4 regions of the Pseudomonas sp. DW-iso17 genome follow, and region 1 is predicted to be linked to each of the others. Evidence: predicted binding sites of a transcription regulator. Region 1 holds the regulator's gene; each other region holds the start of a gene.
What was found. Region 1 encodes sigma-54, which starts transcription at its own class of promoters, with help from an activator protein. Its sites were predicted from a motif close to ANTGGCATNNANNTTGCTNT; they were not measured.

Region 1 (7,629 bases):
CAGAGTCAGGGCCACCATCTGCCCTACCGCCTGCTCCGAGCCGTAGCTGGACAGGATATTGAAACCCTGCAGGGCCAGCACCATGCCGATGAACACGCCGGAGACCACGATGATCACCAGGGACATCACCCCCACCGAGTGCAGTTGCTTGACCAGCAGGCCAAAGCCGCCGCCGATGCCGCCGCGCCCCAGCAAGGCGTGAAACAGGAAAATGGTCGAACGCCCCAGCACTTCGACGATGTCGATGCCCGAACGACCGAAAAGGCGAACCTTCTCGATAAGAGATGTCTTGCGCATCAGCGCTTCCCCAGAAGATCTGAGCGGTAGTCCGCCGCCGGAAAGTGAAAAGGCACCGGGCCATCGGGGTTGCCGGTCATGAATTGGCGAATGCGCGGGTTATCGGCGTTCATCAACTCTTCAGGCGTACCCTGCCCCAGCACCTGACCATCACCGACTACATACAGATAGTCGGCAATGCTCGCGGTTTCGGCCAGGTCGTGGGAGACCACGATACTGGTGATTCCCAGTGCATCGTTGAGCAGGCGGATCAGGCGCACCAACACGCCCATGGCGATCGGGTCCTGCCCCACGAATGGCTCGTCATACATGAGGATCTGTGGGTCGAGGGCAATGGCCCGCGCCAGGGCGACACGGCGCTTCATGCCACCGGACAACTCGTCCGGCATCAGGTCGATGGCGCCGCGAAGGCCTACGGCCTGCAGCTTCAGCAACACGATGTCACGAATCATTTCATCGGACAGCTGGGTGTGCACCCGCAGCGGGAAGGCCACGTTTTCGAACACATCGAGGTCGGTAAACAGCGCGCCGCTCTGGAATAGCACGCCCATATGCTTGCGCGCATCGAACAGATCGCTGCGTGACAGCGTCGGCAGGTTCTGGCCGTTGACCCACACTTCCCCGGCACTGGGGCGCAATTGCATGCCCATCAGGCGCAACAGGGTGGTCTTGCCGCAACCGGAAGGCCCCATGATGCCCGTGACCTTGCCGCGAGGAATGCGAATATCGATGTTATTGAAGATGCTGCGCGTCCCGCGCTTGAAGGTAAGACCCTTCAGCTCGACCGCGTAGGCGTTATCGGCACTCATCTAATCTCCTTGGGATGCAGCCTTTCACTCAGACACCATGTGTGCGACTTTGGTTTTCAACAGATGCGCAATAGTTGAGCACATGGGTTGGGCGGACCGAACTGGCGGCGAACTATATCACTGCTGGTACAGAGCGCCCAAGGCCGGAACAGCGCTGGTTCAGATTTGAGACAGGGAAAAAACGTTGCTTGCTATGTTGCCCACGGTGCTTTTCAGTTATCCCGCGCACAAAGCCTGACGAACTTGCGTGAGGGAATCGATCATTACCGCTATAATCGCCGACTTTTCGTCAGGCTATACGATTTCAGACATGAGCCAATCCAGCGACCTTATTCAATCCGCACAACGCACCGTACGCCTTGAGCTTGAAGCCGTAGAAGGCTTGCTGGCCCATATCGACGCGGATTTCGTGCGCGCCTGCGAGATGATTCTGGCGAGCAAGGGCCGCGTTGTGGTGGTCGGCATGGGCAAGTCCGGCCACATTGGCAACAAGATCGCGGCGACCTTGGCAAGCACGGGGACCACTGCGTTTTTCGTGCACCCGGCCGAAGCCAGCCACGGCGACATGGGCATGATCACCAAGGATGACGTGATTTTGGCGCTATCCAACTCCGGCACCACCAACGAAATCGTGACCCTGTTGCCGCTGATCAAGCGCCTGGGCATCCAGATGATCAGCCTCACAGGTAACCCTGAGTCAACGTTGGCCAAGGCTGCCGACGTCAACCTGAACGTGCACGTGACCCACGAAGCCTGCCCACTGAATCTGGCGCCCACCTCCTCCACCACCGCCGCGCTGGTAATGGGCGATGCCCTGGCGGTGGCATTGCTGGAGGCCCGCGGGTTTACGGCCGAGGACTTCGCATTTTCACATCCGGGTGGCGCACTGGGCCGTCGCCTGCTGCTGAAAGTGGAAAATGTCATGCATCGCGGCGCCGAGCTGCCGAGCGTTCCACGCGGCACTCTGCTTCGGGATGCGCTGATGGAAATGACCCGCAAGGGCTTGGGCATGACCGCCATCGTCGAAACCGATGGCCGGCTGGCCGGGATATTCACCGACGGCGACCTGCGTCGCACCCTCGACCGCACCATTGATATCCATACCGCGACCATCGACGCCGTGATGACCCCTCACGGCAAGACCGCCCGCGCCGAAATGCTCGCGGCTGAAGCGTTGAAAATCATGGAAGACCACCGGATAGGTGCACTGATCGTGGTCGACCACGATGATCGGCCGATCGGGGCCCTAAACCTAGGCGACTTGCTGCGCGCAGGAGTGATGTAAATGATCAGCGACCTGATGCAACGCGGTAAAAACATCAAACTGGCGATTTTCGACGTTGACGGCGTGCTGACGGATGGCCGCCTGTACTTCCTCGAAGACGGCAGCGAATTCAAGACCTTCAACACCCTCGATGGCCAAGGCATCAAAATGCTGATGGCAGCGGGCGTGCAAACCGCAATTATCAGCGGTCGAAAAACACCGGTTGTGGAACGCCGCGCACAAAACCTCGGTATTCCTCACCTGTATCAGGGCCGCGAGGATAAACTGGTGGTGCTGGACGAGCTTCTTGGCCAACTCAACCTAAGCTATGAACAGGTCGCCTATCTGGGCGACGACCTGCCAGACCTGCCGGTGATTCGCCGGGTGGGCCTGGGCATGGCCGTCGCGAATGCCGCGGCGTTTGTCCGCGAACACGCCCATGGCATCACCACCGCCCGTGGCGGCGAAGGTGCCGCCCGCGAGTTCTGCGAGTTGATCCTGCGTGCCCAGGGCAGCCTTGAAGCGGCCCACGCCGCCTACCTATAGAGCGTTATATGCTGAGCAAAAAGATTCGCAACTTCCTGTTATTCGGGGTCATCGCCGCGCTGCTCCTGGCGGTGGGCTACTGGAATATCAGCCCGGAGCGCTTCCTCGACAAGCCTGTTGCGCAGGTTGACGAAGGTCTTATCGACTATTACGCCACCAATGCCTACAGCATTCAGTACCTGCCTGACGGCAAGGTGCAGTATGAGATGACATCGGACAAGGTCGAGCACTTGAAGGCTTCCGAAGTCAGCCTGCTGACCAATCCGGACCTGAACCTGTATCGCGGCACCGAATTTCCCTGGCACGTCACCAGCAAGCGTGGCGAGGTCAACCCGGATGGCACCGAAGTTGAACTGATCGACTCGGTTCGCGTCGCACGTACAGACGCGCAGAACCGCGACACCATCATTACCAGCAGTCGCATGACCGTATTCCCACAGAAGCAATATGCGCAGACCGAGCAAGACGTTAGAATCGACGGCGCTGGCGGTGTATCGACTGGCAAGGGAATGAAAGCGTATTTGAAAGAAAGCAGGATACACCTGCTATCGAACGTAAGAGGACAGTATGAGGCTCGTTAAAACCCTCCCTATTTTGCTCGGTCTGGGCGCAGCACTGGGAAGCGTGAGCGCCTGGGCTCTGCCGAACGATAGCCAGCAACCGATCCATATTTCGGCTGACGATGCACAGCTCGATGACAAGAAAGGTGTTGCCACCTATACAGGCGGCGTGATCATCACCCAGGGCTCGATGAAGATCACCGGCAACACGGTGACTCTGACGCGCACCCAGACAGGCGACATTGACGTGGTGACGTCGGTGGGCAACCTGGCTTATTTCGAGCAGAAGCAGTCCGCTACCGACACCGGCCCGATGAAAGGCTACGGCAAGACTATCCAGTATCACGCCCAGCAGAATCGTATCGTGTTGATCGACCAGGCCAAGGTACTGAGCCCAGACGGCAACTCGACCGAAGGTGAAAAGATCACCTATGACACCGTCAAGCAGATCGCCAACGCCGGTCGCGCCAACGGCTCCAAGGTCACTGCACCGCGCCCGCGCATCGACATGGTTATCCAGCCGAAGAAGAAGGCCGAGTAATGGCAACCCTGAAAGCCCAGCATCTGGCCAAGGCCTATAAAAGCCGCCAGGTGGTACGCGACGTCAGCCTGTCGATCGACAGCGGCCAGATCGTCGGTTTGCTCGGCCCCAACGGTGCCGGCAAAACCACTTGCTTCTATATGATCGTCGGGCTGGTCCAGGCAGACCAGGGTCGTGTATTGATCGACGACCTGGATGTCAGCCATCAACCCATGCACGGTCGTGCACGGGCAGGTATTGGCTATCTTCCCCAGGAAGCGTCGATCTTCCGCAAACTGTCGGTAGCCGATAACATCATGGCGATTCTCGAGACCCGCAAGGAACTCGATCGCGATGGCCGCCGCCAGGAGCTGGAAAGCCTGCTGCAGGAATTCCACATCAACCATATTCGCGACAACCTCGGCATGAGCCTGTCCGGTGGTGAGCGCCGCCGCGTGGAAATCGCCCGCGCCCTGGCGACCGCGCCGAAATTCATCCTGCTGGATGAACCCTTTGCCGGTGTCGACCCGATTTCGGTGGGTGACATCAAGCAGATCATCCATCACCTCAAGGCCAAGGGCATTGGCGTGCTGATCACCGACCACAACGTGCGCGAAACCCTCGATATCTGCGAAACAGCGTATATCGTCAACGATGGTCAGCTGATTGCCGAAGGCGATGCCGAGACTATCCTGGCTAACGAGCTGGTGAAGGAAGTGTACCTGGGTCACGAGTTCCGCCTGTAAACACAGGGGTATCGCGCTTTTCCCTGGAGCGCGCGGGAGTCAATGGAAACCTCGGTTTTTTTATTGTTACCGCGCTCTAGGCAAAGGCCCCGAGATCAGGCATATAATTTGCTTATGTTTGGCGCTCACGCGCCCTGTCGTGGATGGCGCATTGCGCCGGCGAATAAGGTGTTAAGCCCCTGCCATGAAACCATCGCTAGTCCTGAGAATGGGCCAGCAGCTGACGATGACACCGCAGCTGCAACAGGCCATCCGCCTGCTCCAATTGTCGACCCTGGACCTGCAACAGGAAATCCAGGAGGCCCTGGAGTCCAATCCGATGCTCGAACGCCAGGAAGAAGGCGACGACTTCGATAATGCAGACCCGCTGGCCGACAACATCGAGCAAAAACCCAATCCCGACGTGCAGGAACCCTCCTATCAGGAAACCGCCCCGACGGTGGACAACCTGGAGGAAGGCGACTGGAACGAACGCATTCCCAACGAGCTTCCCGTGGACACCGCGTGGGAAGACGTCTACCAGACCAGCGCCAGCAGCCTGCCGAGCAACGATGATGACGAGTGGGACTTCACCACCCGTACGTCGGTGGGCGAGAGCCTGCAGAGCCACCTGTTGTGGCAACTGAACCTGGCGCCGATGTCCGATACCGATCGCCTGATCGCGGTCACCCTGATCGACTGCATCAACAACCAGGGCTACCTGGACGAAACCCTCGAGGAGATCCTTGAGGCCTTCGACCCGGAACTGGATATCGAACTGGACGAAATCGAAGCCGTCCTGCACCGCATCCAGCAATTCGAGCCCGCCGGCATTGGTGCCCGCACACTCAGCGAGTGCCTGTTGCTGCAACTGCGCCAATTGCCGGCCAAGACCCCATGGCTCACCGAAGCGCAACGCCTGGTCAGTGACTACATCGACCTGCTGGGCAGTCGCGACTACAGCCAACTGATGCGCCGTATGAAGCTCAAGGAAGATGACTTGCGCCAGGTCATCGAGCTGGTGCAAAGCCTCAACCCGCGCCCAGGCTCGCAGATCGAATCCAGCGAAGCCGAATACGTAGTGCCCGACGTCATCGTGCGCAAGGACAACGAACGTTGGCTGGTGGAGCTGAACCAGGAGTCGGTACCGCGCCTGCGGGTCAACCCGCAATACGCAGGTTTTGTGCGCCGCGCTGATACCAGCGCCGATAACACCTTCATGCGCAACCAGTTGCAGGAAGCGCGGTGGTTCATCAAGAGCCTGCAAAGCCGCAACGAAACCCTGATGAAAGTCGCAACCCAGATCGTCGAACACCAGCGCGGTTTCCTGGAGTACGGCGACGAGGCCATGAAGCCTCTCGTGCTGCACGACATCGCCGAAGCCGTCGGCATGCATGAATCGACGATTTCCCGGGTTACCACGCAGAAATTCATGCATACCCCACGGGGTATTTATGAGTTGAAATACTTTTTCTCCAGCCACGTCAGCACCTCTGAAGGCGGTGAATGCTCGTCCACGGCGATCCGCGCGATCATCAAAAAACTGGTTGCCGCTGAAAATCAGAAAAAGCCGTTGAGTGACAGCAAGATCGCTGGTTTACTGGAGGCACAAGGCATTCAGGTCGCCCGTCGAACCGTCGCCAAGTACCGCGAGTCCCTAGGGATCGCGCCATCCAGCGAGCGTAAGCGTTTGATGTGACGGGCGGGCCACAGCGTTCCAGTGGTGGGTATTCCTGCCCACCGCTTTATGCACTGGCAACGAAGGAGAAGCTGTATGCAAGTCAACATCAGTGGACACCAGCTGGAAGTCACCAAGCCCCTGCGTGAATACACCGAGAGCAAACTGAACAAGCTTGCGGGGCATTTTGACAAGATTACCAACGTGCAGGTCATCATGGAGGTCGATAAGCTCAAGCAGAAAATCGAGGCCACCCTGCACGTACCGAATGCCAAGCTCGTTGCCAATGCAGAACATGAAGACATGTACGCGGCAATTGACTCGCTCTACGACAAGCTCGACCGCCAACTCATAAAGCATAAGGAAAAGAATCTGCACCTGATGCAAGGTACAGGTCGTTAACTCTCCCCCCATGATCCGACTTGAAACCATCCTGACCCCCGGCCGTTCCCTCGTGAACGTGCCGGGCGGCAGCAAGAAAAAAGCCCTCGAACAAATTGCCAACCTGATCGCACGCGAAGTGCCGGATCTGGAGATGCAAGATGTCTTCGAAGCGTTGATTGCCCGTGAAAAACTCGGTTCCACCGGTTTTGGCAACGGCATCGCCATTCCGCACTGCCGCCTCAAAGGCTGTGAAACACCTGTGAGCGCCTTGCTGCACTTGGATCACCCCATTGATTTCGACGCCATCGACGGCGCCCCGGTCGACCTGCTCTTCGTGCTGCTGGTCCCGGAAGCCGCCACCGATGCGCACCTGGAACTGCTCCGGCAGATCGCCAGCATGCTGGACCGCAAGGATGTACGCGACAAACTGCGCAGCGCCTCCAGCAATGAAGCGTTGTACCAAGTTGTCCTGGATGAACAAAACGGGCAGTAATCATGCGTTTGATCATCGTCAGCGGTCGCTCCGGCTCGGGTAAGAGCACCGCCCTCAATGTGCTTGAGGACAACGGCTTCTATTGCATCGACAACCTGCCCGCCGGCCTGCTGCCAGAGCTGGCGGAACGCGCACTGATCCATACCGAATTGGCGCAGCCGCTGGTGGCGGTCTCGATTGATGCGCGCAACCTGCCTAGCCACCTCTCGCGGTTCCCGGAACTGTTGGAAGAAGTGCGTGCCAAGCACATTCATTGCGATGTGCTGTACCTGGATGCCGACGAAGAGACCTTGCTCAAGCGGTTCTCCGAAACCCGTCGACGCCACCCCCTCAGCAGCGCCAACCGCTCCCTG
Region 2 (7,629 bases), on a different contig from region 1:
AGGGTGGTGTTGGTCGCAATCACCGCGTCCATCCCAGAATCCACCAGGGCCTGGGCCACCAGGACGGTTTCTTCATCGCTCATGTCCGGCGCGATCTTGATGGCCAGCGGCACACGCTTGCCATGCCGCACGGCCAGGTCTTCCTGGCGCTGGCGCAAGGCTTCGAGCAGTTGCTTGAGGGAATCGCCAAATTGCAGGCTGCGCAGCCCCGGGGTGTTGGGCGAGCTGACGTTGACGGTGACATAGCTGGCGTGGGCGTAGACCTTGTCCAGGCATATCAGGTAGTCATCCACCGCACGTTCCACGGGCGTGTCAAAGTTCTTGCCAATGTTGATACCCAGAATGCCGGTGTACTTTGCCGCCTGAACCCGCGACAGCAGATGGTCGACGCCGAGGTTGTTGAAGCCCATACGATTGATGATCGCCTCCGCTTCCGGCAGCCGGAAGATGCGAGGCTTGGGGTTGCCCGGTTGCGGCCGTGGGGTCACGGTGCCGATTTCGACAAAGCCGAACCCCAGTTGCGCAAACCCGTCGATGGCCGCGCCGTTCTTGTCCAGGCCGGCAGCCAGACCGACCGGGTTGGGGAAGTCGAGCCCCATCACCGACACCGGCACTTTCGCCGGTGCCTTGCATACCAGGCCATTGAGCCCCAGACGGCCACCGGCACCGATCAGGTCCAGGGACAGATCGTGGGAGGTTTCCGGGGAGAGTTTGAACAACAGCTGGCGGGCCAGGGTATACATGGGCGGGCTAGACTCGGATGGCGGCAAAAGGTGACGCTGATTATAGCCGGGGTGGCGGCCTGCATGCGAGGCGTGCCACCTGATCTCATTGACGTTGCGCCGTCAACGCCTCATAACGCACCCAGATCCTTTCGGCGTAGCGCAGGCGTAATGCCTCACGCTGTGGCCCGGGCCCCGGCCCCACGTTGTAAGCCCCCACCGCCGTCCAGTTATAGCCAAAACGCTGGATGAACTCGGCAAGAATCGAGGCGCCTACTTCTACCGACAGGCAGGGCTCGCTCAACAGCCGTTCTTCGGTAATGCCCTGCTTGAGCAAGCGCGGCAAATGGATGCTGTTGATTTGCATCAAGCCGATATCCCGCGTGCCATTGCGGTTGGTGTAGTTCATCGCTTGCGCCCGGTAACCCGATTCGACCGAGGCGATAGCTTGCAGCAACTCCGGCTCAAGGTCGTGGCGGCTGGCCGCCTCTTCCCAGCAAAAGGCCCAGGCCTGGCTGCTGCCCATCCATACCCCGAGCACCAGGCCTTTGCCCCATGCCTTAACTCTGGACATTGCTGGCCTGACCACAGACGGCGCACACGTGCGCCACTGCCCTGGGTTGATCACCTGTGCGCACCGGGCAGGTAAAGCGATAGCCCTTGCCATAAATCGTCTTGATAAAGCCTTTGTCGGCCCTCAAGTGCTTGCGCAGGGAATAGATACACCGCGTGAGTGACTCATCGGCCACTTCCCCCCGAGGCCAGGCCAGTTCCAGCAAGCGGTCCTTGGTCATCAGCGCGCCGCCGGAAGCCAGCAGCAACCGCAGCACATGCCCCTCCTTGGGAGCCAACTGAATATCCGCCTCCACACCCGTCAACCGGCCATCGCCATGCAAGGTCCAACGAGCGAAGACCAGGGACGTCGTCGTTTCATCCATTACGACGGCCATACGCACCTCTGTAGTCGACTACTGACATTCAAATCCATACTGTGTGAACCAATTCATCTGCCATTGGCATGACTATAAAAACCGCGCCCCGTACCTGCGTTAGGAAAAAACCCATTCATTTGCCTTTTTTGGGCCGAAGCCGGTCAGATAATTCGCTCGCACCCTTATCGCGGCAGCCACTCCTGAAAGGTTTCCTGCAATTCAACCCCTAGCCGATCCTCCAACTGCACCAACTCTCCCACTGCCATCAGTTGCCCATTGACCCGCACCTCCACACAGCGGGTGACGCCTGGGTCCAAGGGCAGCACCTTCCCCGGTGCGAATGCGGCCAAACGCTTGCGGCTGATCAGTTGCTCCTGCAGCAATATTTCCAGGTGCATGGACAAACGCCTTTTTCAGGGGGAAGACTCAGGGTCCGCTCGCAGGAACGCACGTCGCACGTACTCATATTGCGCGGCGGTCAACTGAGGTGCGCCGACCAGTTGCACGTCTCCACCGACAGCCTGCGCCGGCCCCGGCGAGGCTTCATCCAGCGGCTGGGCGACATCCAACTCGGCCACCCGTTTTTCGATAACCTTCACTTGGGCAGGTGAACCCTTGATCAACAGACTGTTGGTATCCGGATAAGCCATTAACACAAGGCGGCCATCGGCCAGTTGGTCCTTCTGCGCCTGGGATAACCGAGCTTTGATCATTGAAGCCATGCCCGGTACAAGGATCCTGTTGGCACCTGCGCCCTGCAGGTGATCGTCCACGAGGACGTTGATCACTTTCACCACGCCGAATAACGACGCATGCTCTGGCACCTTGCGTGGGGGGCGGTCCATCAGTTGAGCGAGGCGCAATACCTGGTCGACATAACGGGAAGGCCCGGTTACATAGAACGTACGCGCGCCGTTTTCACGCAGGGGGTAGCGCGGCTCATCCAGCCCCGCACGCCGCATGATGCCGCGCAGCCTATTGACGGAAATATGCCGCAGCACCACCGCCGAGCTTCTCTCGTCTTCGGCGCCGTAGAGCGGCAACTCCTCGCCACGGGCCGTGGCACTGCCCAGTACCAGCACGGCGCACAGCAGCGCGCTGTACAGCCAGCGGCAATTGAGGGTTGCGAGGTAATCAGCGTGCACCGTGGGTATGCCTGGCGGTCTGGCCTGAAGAAGCGGCCATACTGCGAGGCGCACGAGGTTCAATCATGATCGAAAGCTGACGGCCTGTTGCAACCGCCCCACCCATGGCATGTGCCTTGCTTTGCACTCTGTATCAGGCTCGCACCAAAGGCGGCACGGGCCTACGGACAAAGGCGTCGTTCCCCTGCAATGGCCTATACGCCAACCAGGGAAACGGCGCTTTTTTTTAGAAAAAGGCAGGTATTGATGAACGATCCGCTGGCTTGGGTAAACGGCAGCGATGCCCCGGAAAAGAGCAGCCTGGACCTGGGGTTCATGGCCCTGACCGATTGCGCCTCGCTGGTGGTCGCCGCCACCCAGGGCTTCGCCCAACCCTACGGCCTCACACTCAACCTCAAGCGCCAGGCGTCCTGGGCCAACCTGCGCGACAAGCTGGTCAGCGGTGAATTGGACGCCGCCCACAGTCTCTACGGGCTGATCTATGCCGTACACCTGGGCATCGGCGGCGTCGCCCCCAGCCCCATGGCGGTGCTGATGGGGCTGAACCAGAATGGTCAGGGCATCAACCTGTCCCATGGCCTGCAACAGCAAGGGATGATCACTCCTGAGGCGTTGAAGCGCCATGTGCACCAAAGCCGGACAAAACTCACCTTCGCCCAGACGTTTCCCACCGGCACCCACGCCATGTGGTTGTATTACTGGCTGGCGAGCCAAGGCATTCATCCCTTGCAGGATGTGAACAGCGTAGTAGTGCCGCCGCCACAAATGGTGGCGCACCTGCAAGCCGGCCGCATCGACGGCCTTTGCGTGGGTGAACCTTGGTGCGCCAGCGCAGTGCAACAGAACCAGGGCTTTACCCTGGCGACCAGCCAGGCGATCTGGCCGGACCACCCGGAAAAAGTCCTGGGCTGCACCCAAGCCTTCGTTGACGCCTACCCCAATACCGCACGCGTGCTGGTCATGGCGATCCTGGAGGCCAGCCGGTTTATCGAGCAGAGCCGTGAAAACCGCCGCTCTACCGCCCAGTTGCTCAGTGCCCCTGAATACCTCGATGCGCCTGTGGCTTGCATCGAACCACGCTTGCTGGGGGACTATGACGATGGCCTGGGCAACCAGTGGCAAGATCCCCATGCACTGCGCTTTTTCGCCGACGGCGAGGTGAACCTGCCCTACCTCAGCGATGGCATGTGGTTCATGACCCAGTTTCGGCGCTGGGGCTTGCTGCGTGAAGACCCGGACTACCTGGGCGTCGCCCGGCAGGTGCAGCAACTGGCGCTGTACCGCCAGGCGGCCGAGACGCTGGGCATTACCCCGGGCAACTCGGACATGCGCCGCAGCCAGTTGCTCGACGGCAAGACCTGGGACGGCAGCGATCCCGCCGGCTATGCCCGCAGCTTCCACCTTCACGCCTTGGCCGATGACGCCAATCGCCAAGCGCTGCGCTGACAGGAGCCGGACGATGCTGCGAATCCTGTTGATCAACGACACCCCGCGCAAGGTAGGGCGCCTCAAGGCCGCATTGACCGAGGCCGGCTTCGAGGTGATCGATGAGTCCGGCTTGACCATCGACCTGCCCGCACGCGTCGAAACAGTGCGTCCTGATGTGATCCTGATCGATACCGAGTCACCCGGGCGCGATGTGATGGAGCAAGTGGTGCTGGTCAGCCGCGATCAGCCCCGGCCCATCGTGATGTTCACCGACGAGCACGACCCGAATGTGATGCGCCAGGCCATCAAGTCCGGCGTCAGTGCCTATATCGTCGAAGGCATCCAGGCCCAGCGCCTGCAACCGATCCTCGATGTGGCCATGGCGCGCTTCGAGAGTGACCAGGCCCTGCGCGCCCAGCTGCATGCCCGCGACCAGCAACTGGCCGAACGCAAGCGCATCGAGTTGGCCAAGGGCCTGCTGATGAAAATGAAAAGCTGTAACGAGGAAGAGGCCTACACCCTGATGCGCCGCCAGGCCATGAGCCGTCAACAGAAACTGATCCAGGTGGCGGAGCAGATTATTGCCATGAGCGAGTTGCTCGGCTGATCTGGCTCAGCTTGATGGTTCCCACGCTCCTGCGTGGGAACGCCGCCAGGGACGCTCCGCGTCCCGCCATGCGCCGCTGATGACGCAAAGCGCCAGAGGTCCAAGCGACAGGTGTGAATAATTCGGGTTGGCGCAGGATTTGCTAAGCATTCACCACAGGTAGCCAACGGCGGTTGCCCCCTCACGACAAAGACGTCGCCCACCCGGTTTGCGCTTGCGAACCCGGTGGCGGCGTTTTTTCGTTTCTAGACCCCCAACCGTTGAGGTGCGTGATGAAATCAAGCTTCTGGAAATCCGGGCACACCCCGACCCTGTTTGCCGCGTTCCTGTATTTCGACCTGAGCTTCATGGTCTGGTACCTGCTGGGCCCCCTGGCGGTGCAGATTGCCGCTGACTTGCACCTGACCACCCAACAGCGCGGCCTGGTGGTGGCCACCCCGATCCTGGCGGGCGCGGTGCTGCGCTTTTTGATGGGAATGCTGGCCGACAAGCTGTCGCCCAAGACCGCCGGGCTGATTGGCCAAGTGATTGTGATCGTGGCGCTGTTCTGCGCCTGGAAACTGGGGATCCACAGCTACGAACAAGCGCTGCTGCTGGGCATGTTCCTGGGCATGGCCGGTGCGTCCTTCGCCGTCGCCCTGCCCTTGGCATCACAGTGGTATCCGGCGGAGCACCAGGGCAAGGCCATGGGCATCGCCGGCGCCGGTAACTCCGGCACCGTGTTTGCGGCGTTGCTGGCGCCCGTGCTGGCGGCCGCCTTTGGTTGGAGCAATGTATTCGGCTTTGCGCTGATCCCACTGGTGCTGACCCTGATCGTATTCGCCTGGCTTGCGCGCAATGCGCCTGAACGGCCGAAAGCCAAAGCCATGGCCGACTACTTCAAGGCCTTGGGCGACCGCGACAGTTGGTGGTTCATGTTCTTCTACAGCGTGACCTTCGGCGGGTTTATCGGCCTGGCCAGCGCCCTGCCCGGCTACTTCAACGACCAGTACGGCCTGAGCCCGGTGACCGCCGGCTATTACACCGCCGCCTGTGTGTTCGGTGGCAGCCTGATGCGCCCATTGGGTGGCGCCCTGGCAGACCGGTTCGGCGGGATCAAGACCCTGCTCGGCATGTACAGCGTGGCGGTGATCTGCATTGCGGCAGTGGGGTTCAACTTGCCCAGTTCCTACGCCGCGCTGGCGCTTTTCGTCTGCACCATGCTCGGTCTGGGCGCTGGCAATGGGGCGGTATTCCAACTGGTGCCGCAGCGTTTTCGCAGTGAGATCGGCGTCATGACCGGCCTGATCGGCATGGCCGGCGGCATCGGTGGCTTCGCCCTTGCGGCGGGCATGGGCGCCATCAAGCAGAGTACTGGCAGCTATCAACTGGCCCTGTGGTTGTTCGCCAGCCTCGGTGTGCTGGCCTGGTTCGGCCTGCATGGGGTGAAACGGCGCTGGAGAACCACCTGGGGTTCGGCCGCCGTGACCGCCGCCCGCGTCTGATGAGCCTACAACTGAGCGTCGCCCAGGCCAGTGCCATCGGCCCGCGCAGCGAGAACCAGGATGCGCTGCGGGTGGTCACGCCCATGGCGGAACTGGCCGCGAGCAAAGGCTACCTGTGCGCGCTGGCCGACGGCGTCAGCCAGTGCGCCGACGGCGGCCTGGCCGCACGCTCGACCTTGCAGGCGCTGGCCGTGGACTACTACGCCACGCCGCAGACTTGGGGCGTGGCCCAGTCGCTCGAACGTCTGTTGGTCGCGCAGAATCGCTGGTTGCAAGCCAACGGCGGCGGCCAACCGTTGCTCACCACCCTCAGCGCCCTGGTGTTTCGCGGCCAACGCTTCACCCTGGCCCATGTCGGTGATTGCCGGGCGTATCGTTGGCTTGACGGCGAGTTGCAACGCATCAGCGAAGACCATGTGTGGGAACAGCCGGGCATGCAGCATGTACTCAAGCGCGCCCTCGGCCTGGATCAGCACCTGGTGCTGGACTTCCTCGATGGTCCATTGCGCGAGGGCGAGTGTTTCCTGCTGCTCAGCGACGGGGTGTGGGCCACGCTGGGCGATCACAGCATCGGCGCGATCCTGCGCGAGCAAAGCGACCTCGACCTGGCCGTCAACACGCTGGTCAGCGCCGCCCACCTGGCGGGTAGCCAAGACAATGCCAGCGCCTTGCTGGTGCGCATCGATCAACTCGGCGCGGCCACCCTCGGCGACGCCCTGGTGCAGTTGCAGCAATGGCCACTGCCGCCACCGCTGAAAGTCGGGCAAACCTTTGAAGGCTGGCAGGTGCAAAGCGTGCTGGCGCAGAGTCGGCAGTCGTTGCTGTACCGCGTGCACGACGCCCAGGGGCACCCCTGGCTGCTCAAGACCTTGCCGTTGCGTTGCGACGATACCGATGCGGCCCAGGCCTTGTTATCGGAGGAATGGTTTCTGCGCCGGGTCGCCGGCCGTGCCTTTCCCGAAGTGCATGCCGCCAGTGGCCGTCAGCATTTGTACTACGTGATGCGCGAATACGCCGGGCAAACCCTGGCCCAACTGTTCCAACAACAGGGCCCTCTTCCGTTGGCACAATGGCAGTCGATTGCAGAACGCTTGCTGCGCGCCGTGGGCCTGCTGCATCGCCGGCAGATCCTGCACCGCGACATCAAGCCGGAAAACCTGCTGCTGGGAGAAGATGGCGAACTGCGAGTGCTGGACTTCGGCCTGGCCTATTGCCCCGGGCTCTCCGAGGACCGTGCCCACCTGCTGCCTGGTACCCCAAGTTTTATCGCACCCGAGGCGTTCGCTGGCGAGCAGCCTACGGTACAACAGG
Region 3 (7,629 bases), on a different contig from region 1:
CACGGCCTGGATCATCTGTTCGCGGTCGATCAACACGTCGGGAATGCTAGGGTCGTAGTCGCGCACCAAGGTGATGCAACCTTGGCTTTCGGCCTCGACCAGTTGGCAGACCCGCTCCAGCACCTCATGCACATTGGTCATCGCCAGGGACGGCAGCTTGTTGGAGCCGAGCATGCGATCCACCAGGTTACGCAGGCGGTCGGCTTCTTCGATGATGACGTTGGTGTAGTCCTTGAGGTGCTCGTCCGGCAGCTCGCGGGACAACAACTGTGCCGCGCCGCGAATGCCGCCCAGCGGGTTCTTGATTTCATGGGCGAGGCCGCGCACCAGCATCTTGCTGGTTTCTTGCTTGGACAGCTGTGCTTCCTCCTTGGTGATACGCAGCAGGCGGTCGCGGGGGTGGACTTCGAGCAGCAGCAGGGTCGCGCCATTGCTAAGGATTGGGGTCACGGCGTAGTCGACGGTCAACGTTTGTCCGGTGAGCGCGGTGAGCATCGCTTCGCGCTTGGTGAACGGGTGTGCCTGCTCCACGGCCTGGCGCAACGAGCTCAAGGCTTCGGCCGACTCGGTGAACAATTCGCTGATGAACTGCCCATGGCTGCGCTGGCCGCTGATCGCCAGGAGCATCTCCGCCGCCGGGTTCATGTACTCAAGGCGCAGGTCGGCATTGAGCAGGATGGTCGCGGTGGTCAGGTTGTCGAGTAACAAACGGTGCAGTGCATCGCTGATGGTCATCGGGACCTCTTTTGGAGCAAGGCGCGGGCTTGAGGCACACGCTGATACAAGGAAAATGCAAAAACCAAACCAAGGCTCCGAAAAGAAGCGCTAATGCCCTGAAATAAGGGGTTCAGGCGCGAAACTGTGGCGTTCTGCCAGCCTCAACGGGAAGTTTCGAACCAAAATGGGCTGGGCAATTGAGAAGGGTGCAGGCTATCGCACCAATATAGTGCGGTTTTGTGAAGGTTGTTCAGCCACTGAAGATTGAAGGCAAATCGCAGTCAGTGTGGGAGCTGGCTTGCCTGCGATAGCTGTGGTGCATTCAACACGGTTATCGCAGGCAAGCCAGCTCCCACATTTTTAATTGGATTTGCAGTCCTTTTAACCTTTATAGATGCAAAGCTCGGCGGTGGCGCGGATCATCGCCAGCTGGCGCAGCGGATCATTCAGCGGTTCGTGCACGGCCTCGGCCAGCCATTGGGGGCATTTGGGGTCTGTGCGCAGGGGCGTGAAGTCAGCCAGCTGCTGCAGCAGCCTTTTTTGCAGCGCGTCCAATTGCGGGCGAATCTGCTGGACCAGGTCCGGGCGCGGGTCGTCGGGCGCTTTGCCCTGGAACTGCCAGTCGGACAGGTGGGTATATTGCACCAGTTTGTTGGCTTCGATCTGGGCGGCGAAGAACTGCTCGGCAGCGGCCGGGTCCAGCTTGTAGCTCGGCGCCTGGGCAGTGACGCTGGCGATCACCTCTTGTTCGCGCTTCTTGTCCTCCACGGGCTTGTGGCTGTCCCACTTGCTCAGTGCTACCTGGTCGGCAATCTCAAGGCGTTCGGCGATGCTGTTGAGCAGGGGTTCGAGCGTAGGCGGCGCAGCGCTCGCACTGGCACTGATGAACAGCAGGGCAAATACAAGTCGATATCTCAAAGGTGATCTCCTGTGGGAGCGGGCTTGCCCGCGATGGCGGTGTGTCAGTGATACAGCAGGTGGCCGGCAGTGCGCTATCGCAGGCAAGCCAGCTCCCACACTTTGATTGGGTTTGCAGAGTTGGCGTAGCGTAACGCCCAGGCAAAAAAAAAGACCTCCCGAAAGAGGTCTTTTTCATCACGCTGCCTCAAGCAGCGCTACCGGATCAGCAGCTGTAGTACAGCTCGTATTCCAGTGGGTGTACGAAGGTGCGTACTTTGATTTCTTCTTCGCTTTTCAGGGCGATGTAAGCGTCGATGAAGTCGTCGCTGAAAACGCCGCCTTTGGTCAGGAACGCACGGCCCTTGTCCAGCTCTTCCAGGGCTTCTTTCAGGCTGCCGCACACTTGTGGGATCTCTTTGGCCTCTTCAGGCGGCAGGTCGTACAAGTTTTTGTCGGCGGCGTCGCCAGGGTGGATCTTGTTCTGGATACCGTCCAGGCCGGCCATCATCAGGGCGGCGAAGGCCAGGTAAGGGTTGGCAGCCGGGTCTGGGAAGCGCGCTTCGATACGACGGCCTTTAGGGCTGTTGACGTAAGGAATACGGATCGAGGCGGAGCGGTTGCGTGCCGAGTAGGCCAGCATCACCGGCGCTTCAAAACCTGGGACCAGACGCTTGTAGGAGTTGGTCGACGGGTTGGTGAAGCCGTTCAGGGCCTTGCCGTGCTTGATGATGCCGCCGATGAAGTACAGGGCGGTATCGGACAGGCCGGCATAGCCTTCGCCAGCGAAGGTGTTCTTGCCGTCTTTGGAAATCGATACGTGAACGTGCATGCCTGAGCCGTTATCGCCGTACAGCGGCTTAGGCATGAAGGTAGCGGTGCGGCCATAGGCATCGGCAACGTTGTGCACGCAGTATTTCAGAGTTTGAACTTCGTCAGCCTTCTTCACCAGCGTGTTGAATTTCACGCCGATTTCGTTCTGGCCGGCAGTCGCCACTTCGTGGTGGTGAACTTCAACGGTCTGGCCCATTTCTTCCAGTGCGTTGCACATGGAGGTACGGATTTCATGGTCGAAGTCGAACGGTGGTACTGGGAAGTAGCCGCCTTTCACGCCTGGACGGTGGCCTTTGTTGCCGCCTTCCACGTCCTGGTCGGACATCCACGAACCTTGCTCGGAGAAAATCTTGAACATGGAGCCGGAGATGTCGGATTTGAACTTCACCGAGTCGAAGATGAAGAACTCTGGCTCAGGGCCGAAGAATGCGGTGTCGCCGATACCGGTGGACTTCAGGTATTCCTCGGCACGGTGGGCGATGGCGCGTGGGTCGCGGTCATAGCCTTGCATGGTCGAAGGCTCGATGATGTCGCACACCAGGATCAGGGTTGGCTCTTCGGTGAACGGGTCGAGTACGGCGGTGCTGTCGTCTGGCAGCAGGATCATGTCGGAGGCTTCGATGCCTTTCCAGCCGGCGATGGAGGAACCGTCGAACATCTTGCCGACTTCGAAGAAGTCATCTTCCAGCGCATCGCGAGCCGGCATGGTCACGTGGTGCTGAGTGCCTTTTGTGTCCGTGAAGCGCAGATCAATCCATTTAACGTCATGATCTTTGATGAGTTGAACCGACTTCGACATGGTGTCCTCCGGGTGGCTTCGGGCTTGGGTAGTGGAGTTAGCCCTTAGAATTTGGGTGATGCCGGCGCGGATACTCCGCCAAGGCAACCTGCCTCACAAGAGAGCAAATTGCATGCCAGTGCGCCAACATGGCCGTTTTGCCTCAAAATAGCCCCTATAACGGTGCAATCGGCAAAAATGGCATAAATCGCGCACTGCAATGTAGCGTTTATTTGTGTAAATGACCCGTTTTGGTGCATTGCGTAGGCAATGCATATTAACTGGTTAAACCTTGAGCGATTTCCGCTATAATCCGCGCCCCCCTTTTTCAGCAGGCCCGGCGCGCGCTGTTTCCATGAAATTAATCGTTAAAGTCTTCCCCGAGATCACCATCAAAAGCCGACCGGTACGGACGCGTTTCATCCGTCAGTTGGCCAAGAACATCCGTGCCGTGCTCCGTGACCTGGACCCGGCTGTGGTGGTGAACGGCGTGTGGGACAACCTCGAGCTGGAAACCCGCATTACCGACGCCAAAGCCTTGAAGGACATGACCGAGCGCCTGAGCTGCATGCCGGGCATCGCGCATTTCCTGCAGGTGGATGAGTACCCGCTGGGCGACTTCGACGACATCACCGAAAAGTGCAAGCAGCACTACGGCAATGCGCTTGAAGGCAAGATTTTTTCGGTGCGTTGCAAGCGTGCCGGCAAGCACCCGTTCAGCTCCATGGATGTCGAGAAATACGTCGGCAGCAAGCTGCGTCGCGAGTGCGGTGCCGCTGGAATTTCCCTCAAAGCGCCGCAAATTGAAGTGCGCATGGAAATTCGCGACCAACGGTTGTTCGTGATCCACAGCCAGCACAACAGCATCGGCGGCTACCCGCTGGGTGCCTTGGAACAGACCCTGGTATTGATGTCCGGCGGTTTCGATTCCACGGTGGCGGCCTACCAGATCATGCGTCGCGGCCTGATGAGCCATTTCTGCTTCTTCAACCTGGGCGGGCGTGCACACGAATTGGGCGTGATGGAAGTCGCGCACTTTATCTGGAAGAAGTACGGCAGCTCCCAGCGCGTGCTATTTGTAAGCGTGCCGTTCGAGGAAGTGCTGGGCGAAATTCTCGGCAAAGTCGATAACAGTCATATGGGCGTAGTATTGAAGCGTATGATGTTGCGCGCTGCGTCCCGAATCGCCGATCAATTGCAGATCGACGCCCTGGTGACCGGCGAAGCGATTTCCCAGGTTTCCAGCCAGACGCTGCCGAACCTGTCGATCATTGATTGCGTGACCGAGAAGCTGGTGCTGCGCCCGCTGATCGCCAGCCACAAGCAGGACATCATCGACCTGGCCGAGCAAATCGGCACCGCCGACTTTGCCAAGCATATGCCTGAATACTGCGGGGTCATTTCGGTGAACCCCAAGACCCACGCCAAGCGTCACCGCGTGGAGCATGAAGAAAAAGAATTCGACATGGCGATTCTGGAGCGTGCGCTCGAGAACGCCAAGCTGGTGCCAATCGATCGAGTGATCGACGAATTGGGCCAGGATGTGCAGATCGAAGAAGTCAGCGAAGCCCTGGCCGGCCAGATCATCATCGACATCCGTCACCCGGATGCCGCCGACGACGAGCCGCTGGAGATTCCTGGCATCGACGTACAAACGCTGCCGTTCTATGCATTGAACGCGCGTTTCAAGGAACTGGATGACAGCCGTCAGTACCTGCTGTATTGCGACAAAGGCGTGATGAGTCGCCTGCATGCCCACCATTTGCTCAGTGAGGGGCATGCCAATGTGCGCGTTTATCGACCGAGCTAAGAGCCCGGGGCTGTTTGCCTGTGGCCTGCGTCACCGGCCCCCCGACTCTGCCGTCAAGCTGTAACGGCAAGGCCTGACTCTACTGTTAATCGCTGCCACGACCTGTCAGCACACCGAATCCTCTGATCGAGATACACAAGTGATCGAAAATCTACGTAACATCGCCATCATTGCTCACGTTGACCATGGTAAAACCACCCTGGTAGACAAACTCCTGCGTCAATCCGGCACCCTGGAGCGCAACGAGCTCAACGACGAGCGCGTGATGGACTCCAACGACCAGGAAAAAGAGCGCGGTATTACCATCCTGGCTAAAAACACCGCTATCAACTGGAACGGCTACCACATCAACATCGTGGATACCCCGGGCCACGCCGACTTCGGCGGCGAAGTAGAACGCGTAATGTCGATGGTTGACTCCGTTCTGCTGCTGGTTGACGCTCAAGACGGCCCTATGCCGCAAACCCGTTTCGTGACCAAGAAGGCTTTCGAAGCCGGCCTGCGTCCGATCGTGTGCATCAACAAGGTTGACCGTCCAGGCGCGCGTCCGGACTGGGTTCTGGACCAGATCTTCGACCTGTTCGACAACCTGGGTGCTACCGAAGAACAGCTGGACTTCCAAGTCATCTACGCCTCGGCCCTGAACGGTATTGCTGGTCTTGACCACACCGACATGGCTGAAGACATGACCCCGCTGTACCAGTCGATCGTCGACAACGTACCAGCACCGAAAGTCGACCGTGAAGGCCCGTTCCAGATGCAAATCTCGGCACTGGACTACAACAGCTTCCTGGGTGTTATCGGCGTTGGCCGTATCGCTCGTGGTAGCGTCAAGCCGAACACCCCGGTTGTTGCTATCGGCGCTGACGGCAAGAAGCGTAACGGTCGTATCCTGAAGCTGATGGGTCACCACGGCCTGCACCGCATCGACGTTGAAGAAGCTTTCGCTGGCGACATCGTATGCGTGAGCGGTATGGACTCGCTGTTCATCTCCGACACCCTGTGCCAGCCGGACAACGTTGAGGCGATGAAGCCTCTGACCGTTGACGAGCCAACCGTTTCCATGACCTTCCAGGTAAACGACTCGCCTTTCTGCGGTAAAGAAGGCAAGTTCGTGACCTCCCGTAACATCAAGGAGCGTCTGGACAAAGAGCTGCTGTACAACGTTGCTCTGCGCGTTGAAGAAGGCGACTCGGCTGACAAGTTCAAGGTCTCCGGCCGTGGTGAGCTGCACCTCTCGGTACTGATCGAAACCATGCGTCGCGAAGGCTTCGAAATGGGTGTTGGTCGTCCGGAAGTGATCATCCGTCAGGTTGACGGCGTGAAGCAGGAACCGTTCGAAAACGTCACCATTGACACCCCTGAAGAATCCCAGGGCAAGGTCATGGAAGAGATGGGCCTGCGTAAGGGCGACCTGACCAACATGGTGCCGGATGGCAAAGGCCGTGTGCGTCTGGAATACAACATCCCTGCTCGTGGTCTGATCGGTTTCCGTAACCAGTTCCTGACCCTGACCAACGGTGCTGGCATCCTGACCTCGATCTTCGATCGCTACGACACCATGAAGTCCGGCGACATGTCCGGCCGTCAGAACGGTGTTCTGGTATCGGTAGAAACCGGCAAGGCGCTGACCTACTCCCTGGAAACCCTCCAGGCGCGTGGCAAGCTGTTCGTTGAACACGGTCAAGAGATCTACAACGGCCAGATCGTTGGTCTGAACAGCCGTGACAACGACATGGGTGTCAACCCAACCAAAGGCAAGAAGCTCGACAACATGCGTGCTTCGGGCAAAGACGAAACCATCGCTCTGGTTCCACCTGTTCGCTTCACCCTGGAACAGGCCCTGGAATTCATCCAGGACGACGAGCTGTGCGAAGTCACGCCTAAGTCGATCCGCCTGCGTAAGAAGATCCTGGACGAAGGCGAGCGTACCCGCGCTGCCAAGAAAGCCAAGAACTGAGTTAACTCAGGCTGAATGAAAAACGCCCCCGGTCGAAAGGCCGGGGGCGTTTTTTTATGCCTGCAGGTTTTGTGGTGACTGTGCCGTTGTGATCGTTCCCACGCTCCGCGTGGGAACGCCGCGTGGGACGCTCCGCGTCCTGCTTTCAAGAGCGGACGCAGAGCGTCCACAGCTGCATTCCCACGCAGAGCGTGGGAACGATCAAAAACTTAGAACTTGTCGAGGGTCTTGAAGTTAGTCTCGCGCACCACTTCCTTGGGCTTATACGCGCAATACCCCGGCCGCGGCCCGATTTTCGGGTGGTTGCGGCACGTATCCGGGCGCTTGTCATAAATAGTGCAAAAGCGCGTCTTACGATCCAGGTACAGGCAGTCGTTGTTGCTCATGCGCTGCAGGGTAAAAATTTCGGACTTGTTGTTGTACCGCTCGACGATGCCTTCTTTCTGCAAACGCTTGGCGATGTTCTTCGGCGGATCGCCGCGCTCGAACTCATCGACGATGCCAATGCGGATCAGGTCCTTGATCTTCACCTCAACCGGCAGGGTGCAGCAGCTGGACACGCAGCCGCCGCACATGTGGGCGGAATATTTCTGCCAGGTCTCTAAACGGTCGAGTTCCGCGGCGGCGATCAGT
Region 4 (7,629 bases), on a different contig from region 1:
GTTGCGCAGCAAGCTGGCGCCATTGAGCGAGCTGGTGCGCCAGGCCCAGGCGCTGGGCGCGGGCGATTTGAGTGCGCGCCTCAACGTTTCCAGCCATGACGAAATCGGCCAGTTGGCGCGCAGTTTCAACCAGATGGGTGAAGCGCTGTCGACCATGGTGTCGCATATCCGTACCGCGGCCGAACAGGTCAACAGCCGCGCACAGGCGTTGTCGGGCTTGTCCGGTGGAGCCTATGAAGGTATGGAGCAGCAGTCCGGTGAGATCACCAGCATGGCCGGCGCGGTGGAAGAGTTCAGTGCCACCTCGCTGAACATTGCCGACAACATGGGCAACACCGAGCGCCTGGCCCAAGAGAATGCCCAGCAAACTCGTATCGGCCGCACCTCGATGCAAGAAGCGTCATCGTCCCTGGAACATATCGCCACTGCGCTGAACAGCACCGCTGCAGTGATCAACACCCTGGGCCAGCGTTCCCAGGAAATCGGCGGGATCGTCGGCGTGATTACCGCCATCGCCGAACAGACCAACCTGCTGGCGCTCAACGCCGCCATCGAAGCCGCCCGCGCCGGTGAGCAAGGCCGTGGTTTTGCCGTGGTCGCCGACGAAGTGCGCAATTTGGCTTCGCGTACCCGCCAGGCCACCGATGAAATCTCCGGCATGATCCAGAGCATCCAGCAGGAAACTGGCAACGCCATCAGCACCATGGAACACGGCAATGCGCTGATGCAGGAAGGCTTGTCGCGCAACGCCGACGTGGCCTCGGCCCTGGCGCGTATCGACGAGCAAAGCCGCTCGGCCGGTCAGCAGTTCGCGGCGATCACCACCGCCACCCAGGAACAGAGCAGTACCGCGACCTTGCTCAGCAGCAACCTGCAGAGCATTGCGCTGGCCAACAGCGAGCAGCGTGAAGTGGTGTCCAACCTGGCGGTTACCGCCAAGGAGCTGGAGACCTTGGCGGCAGGTTTGCGACATGAGGTGGATCGGTTTCGCTGAAGCACCGCCAAACAAATTGTGGGAGGCTCAGCTGAGAGATGCTGGGCGGTATTGCAGGGCCTCCTTCAGATGATCACGGGTGATGGCGTCCATCTGGTCCAGGTCCGCCAAGGTGCGCGCCACCTTCAGCAGCCGATGGGCCGCCCGCAGTGACAGTGTCAGTCGCTCGCAGGCGGTCTCTAGCCAACCCTCGTCGACCTTTGGCAGCTTGCAGTGCTGGCGCAGCCCCGGCAGGTCCAGAAAAGCATTGGCACACCCCTGGCGTTGCTGTTGACGCTCGCGTGCTTCGGCTACCCGCACCGAGGCATCGGCCGTTGTATCGCCCGCCGGTTGAGTGGGGCTCAGCGCAGTGGCCTCCCGCGCGACGGTCAGGTGCAAATCAATCCGGTCCAGCAAAGGGCCGGATAGCTTGTTGCGATAACGCTGGATCTGCTCCGGCGTACACCGGCAACGCCCGCTGGGTTCGCCCATGTAGCCGCAGGGGCAGGGATTCATCGCCGCGACCAGTTGAAAGCGAGCCGGGAAGCTCACCCGGTCTCGGGCTCGGGAGATCACGATATGCCCCGACTCCAATGGTTCGCGCAGGACCTCCAGTACCTTGCGATCGAACTCTGGCAGCTCATCCAGGAATAACACCCCGTGATGGGCCAGGGTGATTTCCCCCGGTTGTGGCTTCGAGCCGCCCCCCACCAGCGCCGGCCCGGATGCCGAGTGGTGCGGCTGGCGAAACGGGCGGTTTGGCCAATGGCTCAGCGGTGCCAGGCTGACCACGGATTGGATCGCGGCCACTTCCAGTGCTTCCTGCTCGCTCAACGGCGGCAGCAAGCCCGGTAGCCGGCTGGCCAATAACGTCTTGCCGGTGCCCGGTGGCCCGCTGAAAAGCAGGTTATGCGCGCCCGCCGCCGCGATCAGCAATGCTCGCTTGGCCGCGAGTTGGCCCTGCACTTCACGCAGGTCTGGGTAAGGCTTGTTCACGTACAGCAAGCCGTCGGACCTGTAGGGCTCAATCGGCACGTGCCCATTCAGGTGCGCCACCACTTGCAGCAGGTGGTCCACCGCAATCACCTTCAACCCCGATGCCAGGCACGCCTCTTCGGCGTTGGCGCGCGGCACTATCACGGTGCGCCCGGCCTTGCGCGCCGCCAGCGCGGCCGGCAATACCCCCTTCACCGCGCGCACCTCGCCGGACAGCGCCAATTCCCCAAGGCACTCCACGTCATCGAGCATCAAGGCCGGCACTTGCACACTGGCCGCCAGGATGCCGAGGGCAATCGCCAGATCAAAACGCCCGCCGTCCTTGGGCAGGTCGGCGGGCGCGAGGTTGAGCGTGATGCGCCGGGCCGGATATTGCAGCGCCGAGTTGAGGATGGCACTGCGCACGCGGTCCTTGCTTTCCTTCACTGCGGTTTCGGGCAAACCCACCAAGGTGAGAGACGGCAGGCCATTGGCCATATGCACTTCGACAGTGACGGCTGGGGCTTCCACACCGACCTGTGCGCGGCTGTGGACAATGGCGAGGGACATGCTCGTTCCTTGAATGGGAGGGCCGCTTCCTGCGGTTTTTTCAAGGGTAGACGAGGTGGGATGGAGCGGGGCGGGGGAGGTTTTACAGAACGTATCCGGGCGGCAACGCAAAACAAGTGTGGGAGCAGGCAAGCCAGCTCCCACAACAATTGCGTTCACTCAGCAGAAGGTGGCGTCAACCGGGCTTCAAGTTCAGCCACCTTCGCCTCCAGGCTCTCCAGCCGCGCACGTGTGCGGGCCAGCACCACCATCTGGCTGTCAAACTCTTCTCGGCTGACCAGGTCGAGCTTGCTGAAACCACTCTGTAGCAAAGCCTTGAACTGGCTTTCGATTTCATTGCGGGGCAGTGGGGTGTCGCCGCTGAACAGGCGAGAGGCGTGGCCGCTCAGGGCGTCTAGGAAGTCTTTGGGCGCGAGCATTGGACATATTCCGGAAAACAGTTGGCCGGCAGTGTATCACGCAGCGTCTATAGTCATTTCCAGGCCCCTTTGCGCACGGTTTTCGCGCATTGGGGCGGGCGGCCTCGCACTGTTTTGATGCGCATTGCGGCCGCGCAGGCGCCCCGTAGGTGGGCACAAGCGGGTAAAGGATTGATTTCGGTGGTTTTTACGGAGCTGGCAAGGTTTCTGCTTAGACGATCATGACCCATGCACTGATGCAGTCGCTGTGACGAATGCAGTGCGCCGACGGATCCGGGGTACAGGGCTCGTCACCAGTGGTTCGCTGGCGTCGCGACGGCAAATGCCGAGGCGACGATGCGTTACAAAGCCAGGCACTGCGCTTAGACTTGAGACGGGTTTGTTTTCCTGGGGCAAGTCCACCAAATTCGGGAGAGAGTTTTCATGAAGCTAGTCACTGCCATCATCAAGCCGTTCAAGTTGGACGATGTACGCGAGTCACTGTCCGAGATCGGCGTGCAGGGCATTACCGTTACTGAGGTCAAGGGCTTCGGTCGGCAGAAGGGTCATACCGAGCTGTATCGCGGCGCGGAATACGTGGTCGATTTCCTGCCGAAGGTGAAGATCGATGTCGCCATTGACGACAAGGATCTTGACCGGGTTATCGAGGCGATAACCAAGGCGGCCAACACCGGCAAGATCGGTGACGGCAAGATCTTCGTGGTCAATCTGGAACAGGCTATTCGCATCCGTACCGGCGAAACCGATACCGACGCAATCTAAGCCGCCAAACCCCAACGCCCCAGGAGAAAACAATATGACTCTGCGTAAATTCGCAGGGCTCGGAGCCCTGCTGTCCATCGTAATGCCAAGCCTGGCCATGGCGGCAGATGAAGTGGCTGCTCCAGTCCTCAATTCCGGCGACACCGCCTGGATGCTTACCGCCACCGCGCTGGTGCTGTTCATGACCATCCCTGGCCTGGCGCTGTTCTACGGCGGCATGGTCCGCTCCAAAAACATTCTGTCGGTGATGATGCAGTGTTTCGCCATCACTGGCCTGATCAGCATCCTCTGGGTCGTCTACGGCTACAGCATCGCGTTCGATACCACCGGTATGGAACAAGGCGTGGTCAACTTCAATTCCTTCTTCGGCGGCATGGGCAAGGCGTTCCTGGCGGGTGTCACCCCGGCCAGCATCACCGGGCCGGCGGCGCTGTTTCCGGAAGCCGTGTTCATCACCTTCCAGATGACCTTTGCCATCATTACCCCGGCGCTGATCGTCGGTGCTTTCGCTGAGCGTATGAAGTTCTCCGCAATGCTGATCTTCATGGCTATCTGGTTCACCCTGGTCTACGCGCCGATTGCGCACATGGTCTGGAGCGGCAACGGCGGCCTGATGTGGGACTGGGGCGTGCTGGACTTCGCTGGCGGCACCGTTGTGCACATCAACGCGGGTGTGGCTGGCCTGGTGGCGTGCATCGTGCTCGGCAAGCGCAAAGGCTTCCCGACCACCCCGATGGCACCGCATAACCTGGGCTATACCCTGGTGGGCGCGGCCATGCTGTGGATCGGCTGGTTTGGCTTCAACGCCGGTTCCGCCGCGGCGGCCAACGGCACCGCGGGCATGGCGATGCTGGTAACTCAAATCGCTACAGCAGCTGCGGCCCTGGGCTGGATGTTTGCCGAGTGGATCACCCACGGCAAGCCCAGCGCACTGGGTATCGCCTCGGGCGTGGTCGCCGGCCTCGTCGCCGTGACGCCTGCGGCGGGCACCGTGGGCCCGATGGGCGCCCTGGTGATTGGCCTGGTCGCCGGTGTGGTGTGCTTCTTCTGTGCTACCAGCCTCAAGCGCAAGCTGGGTTATGACGACTCCCTGGACGCTTTCGGCGTGCACGGTATCGGCGGCATCGTCGGTGCGATCCTTACCGGTGTGTTCGCTGCCCCGGCGCTGGGCGGCTTCGGCACCGTGACCGACATCGCAGCCCAAGTCTGGATCCAGTGCAAAGGCGTGGGCTTCACCGTGATCTACACGGCGATCGTGACCTACGTCATCCTCAAGGTGCTCGACATGGTCATGGGCCTGCGTGTCACCGAGGAAGAAGAGGCGGTTGGCCTCGACCTGGCGCAACATAACGAGCGCGGCTACAACTTGTAACCAGGCGAAAAAAACATGCCCGGCTTGCCGGGCATTTTTTTGCCTGGCGTTTGTCTGTGGCTAAAGGCGCATGGGTTTTTTATCGACTTTGTGATGGGATCCACACAGCACTTTTAAGGGTGCAAATGTCTTACAGGCATGAAGGCGTATTCGGCACTTTGTTTTTTCCCAGAGCGCGCTAGAATGCGCGCCGATGGGCGGAGAACTGTATGTGGCAACAGACCCTGATTACCCTGCGGGCCAAGCCCCGGGGCTTTCACTTGGTAACGGACGAGTTGCTTGCCGGCTTGCCTGAATTGAAGGCGTGCCGTGTGGGCCTGTTGCATTTGTGGCTGCAGCACACCTCGGCCTCGTTGACCGTCAACGAGAATGCCGACCCGGCGGTTCGCCGTGACTTCGAGCGTTTTTTCAACCTGCTGGTGCCACAAGGTGGCGCAGGGTTTGAACATAACGACGAAGGTCCGGATGATCTGCCGGCGCACTTCAAGGCCAGTCTGCTGGGCTGCCAGCTGAGTTTGCCGGTCAAGGCCGGCCGCTTGGCGATAGGGACCTGGCAAGGTGTTTATCTGGGCGAGCACCGTGATCATGGCGGTGCTCGTAAAGTCCTCGCCACCTTGCACGGTGAAGGGGCATAAGCCACTGGTGATTCAGTGGATGTTGATTTTTTTCCGGCAACCTCGACAGAGGGTGAAGCTGGGCTATAACTAATCTGCTTTTCGCAAGTCATGAGGTAGAACATGAGCGACGATGATCTGGAACAAGACGACCTCGAAGTAGGTGATGAAGACGACACCGAAGACGGTCTTGAAGTTGCGGCCGAAGACGTTGCTGAGGACGTCGATGACAGTGTTGGCGATGACGCGGCTCCCAAAGCCAAAGGCAAAGCCAAGGCGGCTGTGTCGGTAGACGAGTTGCCGAGCGTTGAAGCCAAGAACAAAGAGCGCGATGCCCTGGCCCGTGCGATGGAAGAATTCCTCGCTAAAGGCGGCAAAGTGCAGGAAGTCGAGGCCAACGTGGTGGCTGATCCACCGAAGAAGCCGGATAACAAGTACGGAAGCCGACCTATCTGAGGTCTGCCTCCTGCTTGTAAGAAAAAGCCCGCCGTCGCTGCGGGCTTTTTCATGCCTGGAGCAATTTACCGGTTTGCTGCAATACCCTGTGGGAGCAGCCAAGCCAGCTCCCACATTGGGGCCAGTGTTAGCTCCAGCGACTCAGCAGTGGCGGTAACTCCGTCAGGCTGCGAATCTGCGCATCCGGGCGCTTGTCACCCTCCCAGGCCTTGCCCGTGGGGTTGAACCACACTGCCCGCAGTCCCGCCTGCTGCGCGCCGGCGATGTCATCCCCAGGATGATCGCCCACATGCACTGCCGCGCTGGCGTCCACACCGCCACGTTGCAGTGCTTCATGAAACAGCCGTGCGTCCGGCTTGGCGATGCCGATATCTTCAGCGCGCAGGGCAAAGTGAAAGTAGTCCGCCAGGCCCACACGCTGCACATCGGCATTGCCATTGGTGATCACGCCGAGCAGGAAGTGCTGGCGCAGCGCCTTGAGCATCGGCTCGGCTTCCGGAAACACGGTGAGTTGGTGGCGTGCGTGGATGAACGCTTCGAAGCAGACATCCGCCATCTCTGTGGCCTCAGGTTGGGGATAACCGGCCTCCTCGAACGCATGCATCAACACGCGGTGGCGCAGCAGGCTGATACGGTGTTTGAGTTCGGGATGACGCTGCAGCACCTGCTGGCGCAGGCTGGCAAAATGCTCAAGGGGCAGGTCGCCGACCTTGGACGCGTGGGTCGCCAGCCATTCGCGCATCGACGCTTCGGCGCTGATGATGACGGGGACGTTGTCCCAGAGGGTGTCGTCCAGGTCGAAGGTGATCAGCTTGATACTCATGAGTCGCCGCCCTTGATGCGTTTGGCCCGTGGATGGGCGCTGTCGTACACCGTTGCCAGGTGCTGGAAGTCGAGGTGGGTGTAGATTTGCGTGGTCTTGATATCCGAGTGCCCGAGCAGCTCCTGTACGGCGCGCAGGTCCTGGGAGGATTCGAGCAGGTGGCTGGCAAAGGAATGACGCAACATGTGCGGGTGCAGATTCTGCCCCAGCTCGCGCTCGCCGGCAGCCTTGACCCGCAGCTGAATCGCCCGCGGCCCCAGGCGCCGGCCTTGCTGGCTGACAAACACGGCATCGTCTGCCGGGTTGGTCAGAAGGCGTAGCGGCAGCCATAGCTGCAAGGCTTCGCGGGCTTTCCTGCCCACGGGCAGTACGCGCGTCTTGCTGCCTTTGCCGAGCACTTGCACCAGGCCATCGGCGAGGTCCAGTTGATCCAGGTTCAGGCCCGTCAACTCCGACAGGCGCAGGCCCGAGGAATAGAACAGCTCGAGGATTGCCTGGTCGCGATGGGCCAGGAAGTCATCCTCGACGGCACCGTCGAGCAATTGCAGGGCGCGGTCTGTGTCCAGGGTCTTGGGCAGGCGCCGTTCGCCTTTGGGCGGTGACAGGCCATTGGCCGGGTCGTGGTCGCACAGCCCTTCGCGATTGAGGTAGTGATAGAGGCCGCG

Region 2: AC4PS6_RS21975 (CmpA/NrtA family ABC transporter substrate-binding protein) is a predicted target of sigma-54. The motif match lies at 2,903-2,922, and genes of this name have one in related genera.
Region 3: glnA (type I glutamate--ammonia ligase) is a predicted target of sigma-54. The motif match lies at 3,348-3,367, and genes of this name have one in related genera.
Region 4: glnK (P-II family nitrogen regulator) is a predicted target of sigma-54. The motif match lies at 3,132-3,151, and genes of this name have one in related genera.

Annotation. Positions count from the first base shown of each region.
Region 1 covers NZ_JBZXEA010000047.1:186,531-194,159, forward strand. Annotated here, with positions in the region: gene mlaE (lipid asymmetry maintenance ABC transporter permease subunit MlaE) at 1-297, opposite strand, end outside; gene AC4PS6_RS27235 (ATP-binding cassette domain-containing protein) at 297-1,106, opposite strand; gene AC4PS6_RS27240 (KpsF/GutQ family sugar-phosphate isomerase) at 1,417-2,391, shown strand; gene AC4PS6_RS27245 (KdsC family phosphatase) at 2,392-2,916, shown strand; gene lptC (LPS export ABC transporter periplasmic protein LptC) at 2,925-3,497, shown strand; gene lptA (lipopolysaccharide transport periplasmic protein LptA) at 3,484-4,017, shown strand; gene lptB (LPS export ABC transporter ATP-binding protein) at 4,017-4,742, shown strand; gene AC4PS6_RS27265 (RNA polymerase factor sigma-54) at 4,927-6,420, shown strand; gene hpf (ribosome hibernation-promoting factor, HPF/YfiA family) at 6,496-6,801, shown strand; gene ptsN (PTS IIA-like nitrogen regulatory protein PtsN) at 6,812-7,276, shown strand; gene rapZ (RNase adapter RapZ) at 7,279-7,629, shown strand, end outside.
Region 2 covers NZ_JBZXEA010000041.1:224,986-232,614, forward strand. Annotated here, with positions in the region: gene AC4PS6_RS21950 (quinone-dependent dihydroorotate dehydrogenase) at 1-743, opposite strand, end outside; gene AC4PS6_RS21955 (transglycosylase SLT domain-containing protein) at 829-1,296, opposite strand; gene AC4PS6_RS21960 (winged helix-turn-helix domain-containing protein) at 1,283-1,672, opposite strand; gene AC4PS6_RS21965 (FliM/FliN family flagellar motor switch protein) at 1,837-2,052, opposite strand; gene AC4PS6_RS21970 (secretin N-terminal domain-containing protein) at 2,068-2,799, opposite strand; gene AC4PS6_RS21975 (CmpA/NrtA family ABC transporter substrate-binding protein) at 3,046-4,245, shown strand; gene AC4PS6_RS21980 (ANTAR domain-containing response regulator) at 4,259-4,834, shown strand; gene AC4PS6_RS21985 (nitrate/nitrite transporter) at 5,107-6,318, shown strand; gene AC4PS6_RS21990 (bifunctional protein-serine/threonine kinase/phosphatase) at 6,318-7,629, shown strand, end outside.
Region 3 covers NZ_JBZXEA010000021.1:335,325-342,953, reverse strand. Annotated here, with positions in the region: gene glnL (nitrogen regulation protein NR(II)) at 1-735, opposite strand, end outside; gene AC4PS6_RS15925 (chorismate mutase) at 1,099-1,635, opposite strand; gene glnA (type I glutamate--ammonia ligase) at 1,841-3,247, opposite strand; gene thiI (tRNA uracil 4-sulfurtransferase ThiI) at 3,582-5,036, shown strand; gene typA (translational GTPase TypA) at 5,176-6,996, shown strand; gene AC4PS6_RS15905 (YkgJ family cysteine cluster protein) at 7,206-7,629, opposite strand, start outside.
Region 4 covers NZ_JBZXEA010000011.1:404,632-412,260, reverse strand. Annotated here, with positions in the region: partial or broken gene AC4PS6_RS09840 (Cache 3/Cache 2 fusion domain-containing protein) at 1-91, shown strand, start outside; gene AC4PS6_RS09835 (methyl-accepting chemotaxis protein) at 134-994, shown strand; gene AC4PS6_RS09830 (YifB family Mg chelatase-like AAA ATPase) at 1,022-2,518, opposite strand; gene AC4PS6_RS09825 (accessory factor UbiK family protein) at 2,674-2,937, opposite strand; gene glnK (P-II family nitrogen regulator) at 3,361-3,699, shown strand; gene AC4PS6_RS09815 (ammonium transporter) at 3,734-5,071, shown strand; gene AC4PS6_RS09810 (secondary thiamine-phosphate synthase enzyme YjbQ) at 5,281-5,706, shown strand; gene sutA (dormancy-specific transcriptional regulator SutA) at 5,809-6,141, shown strand; gene AC4PS6_RS09800 (HAD family hydrolase) at 6,269-6,964, opposite strand; gene xerC (tyrosine recombinase XerC) at 6,961-7,629, opposite strand, start outside.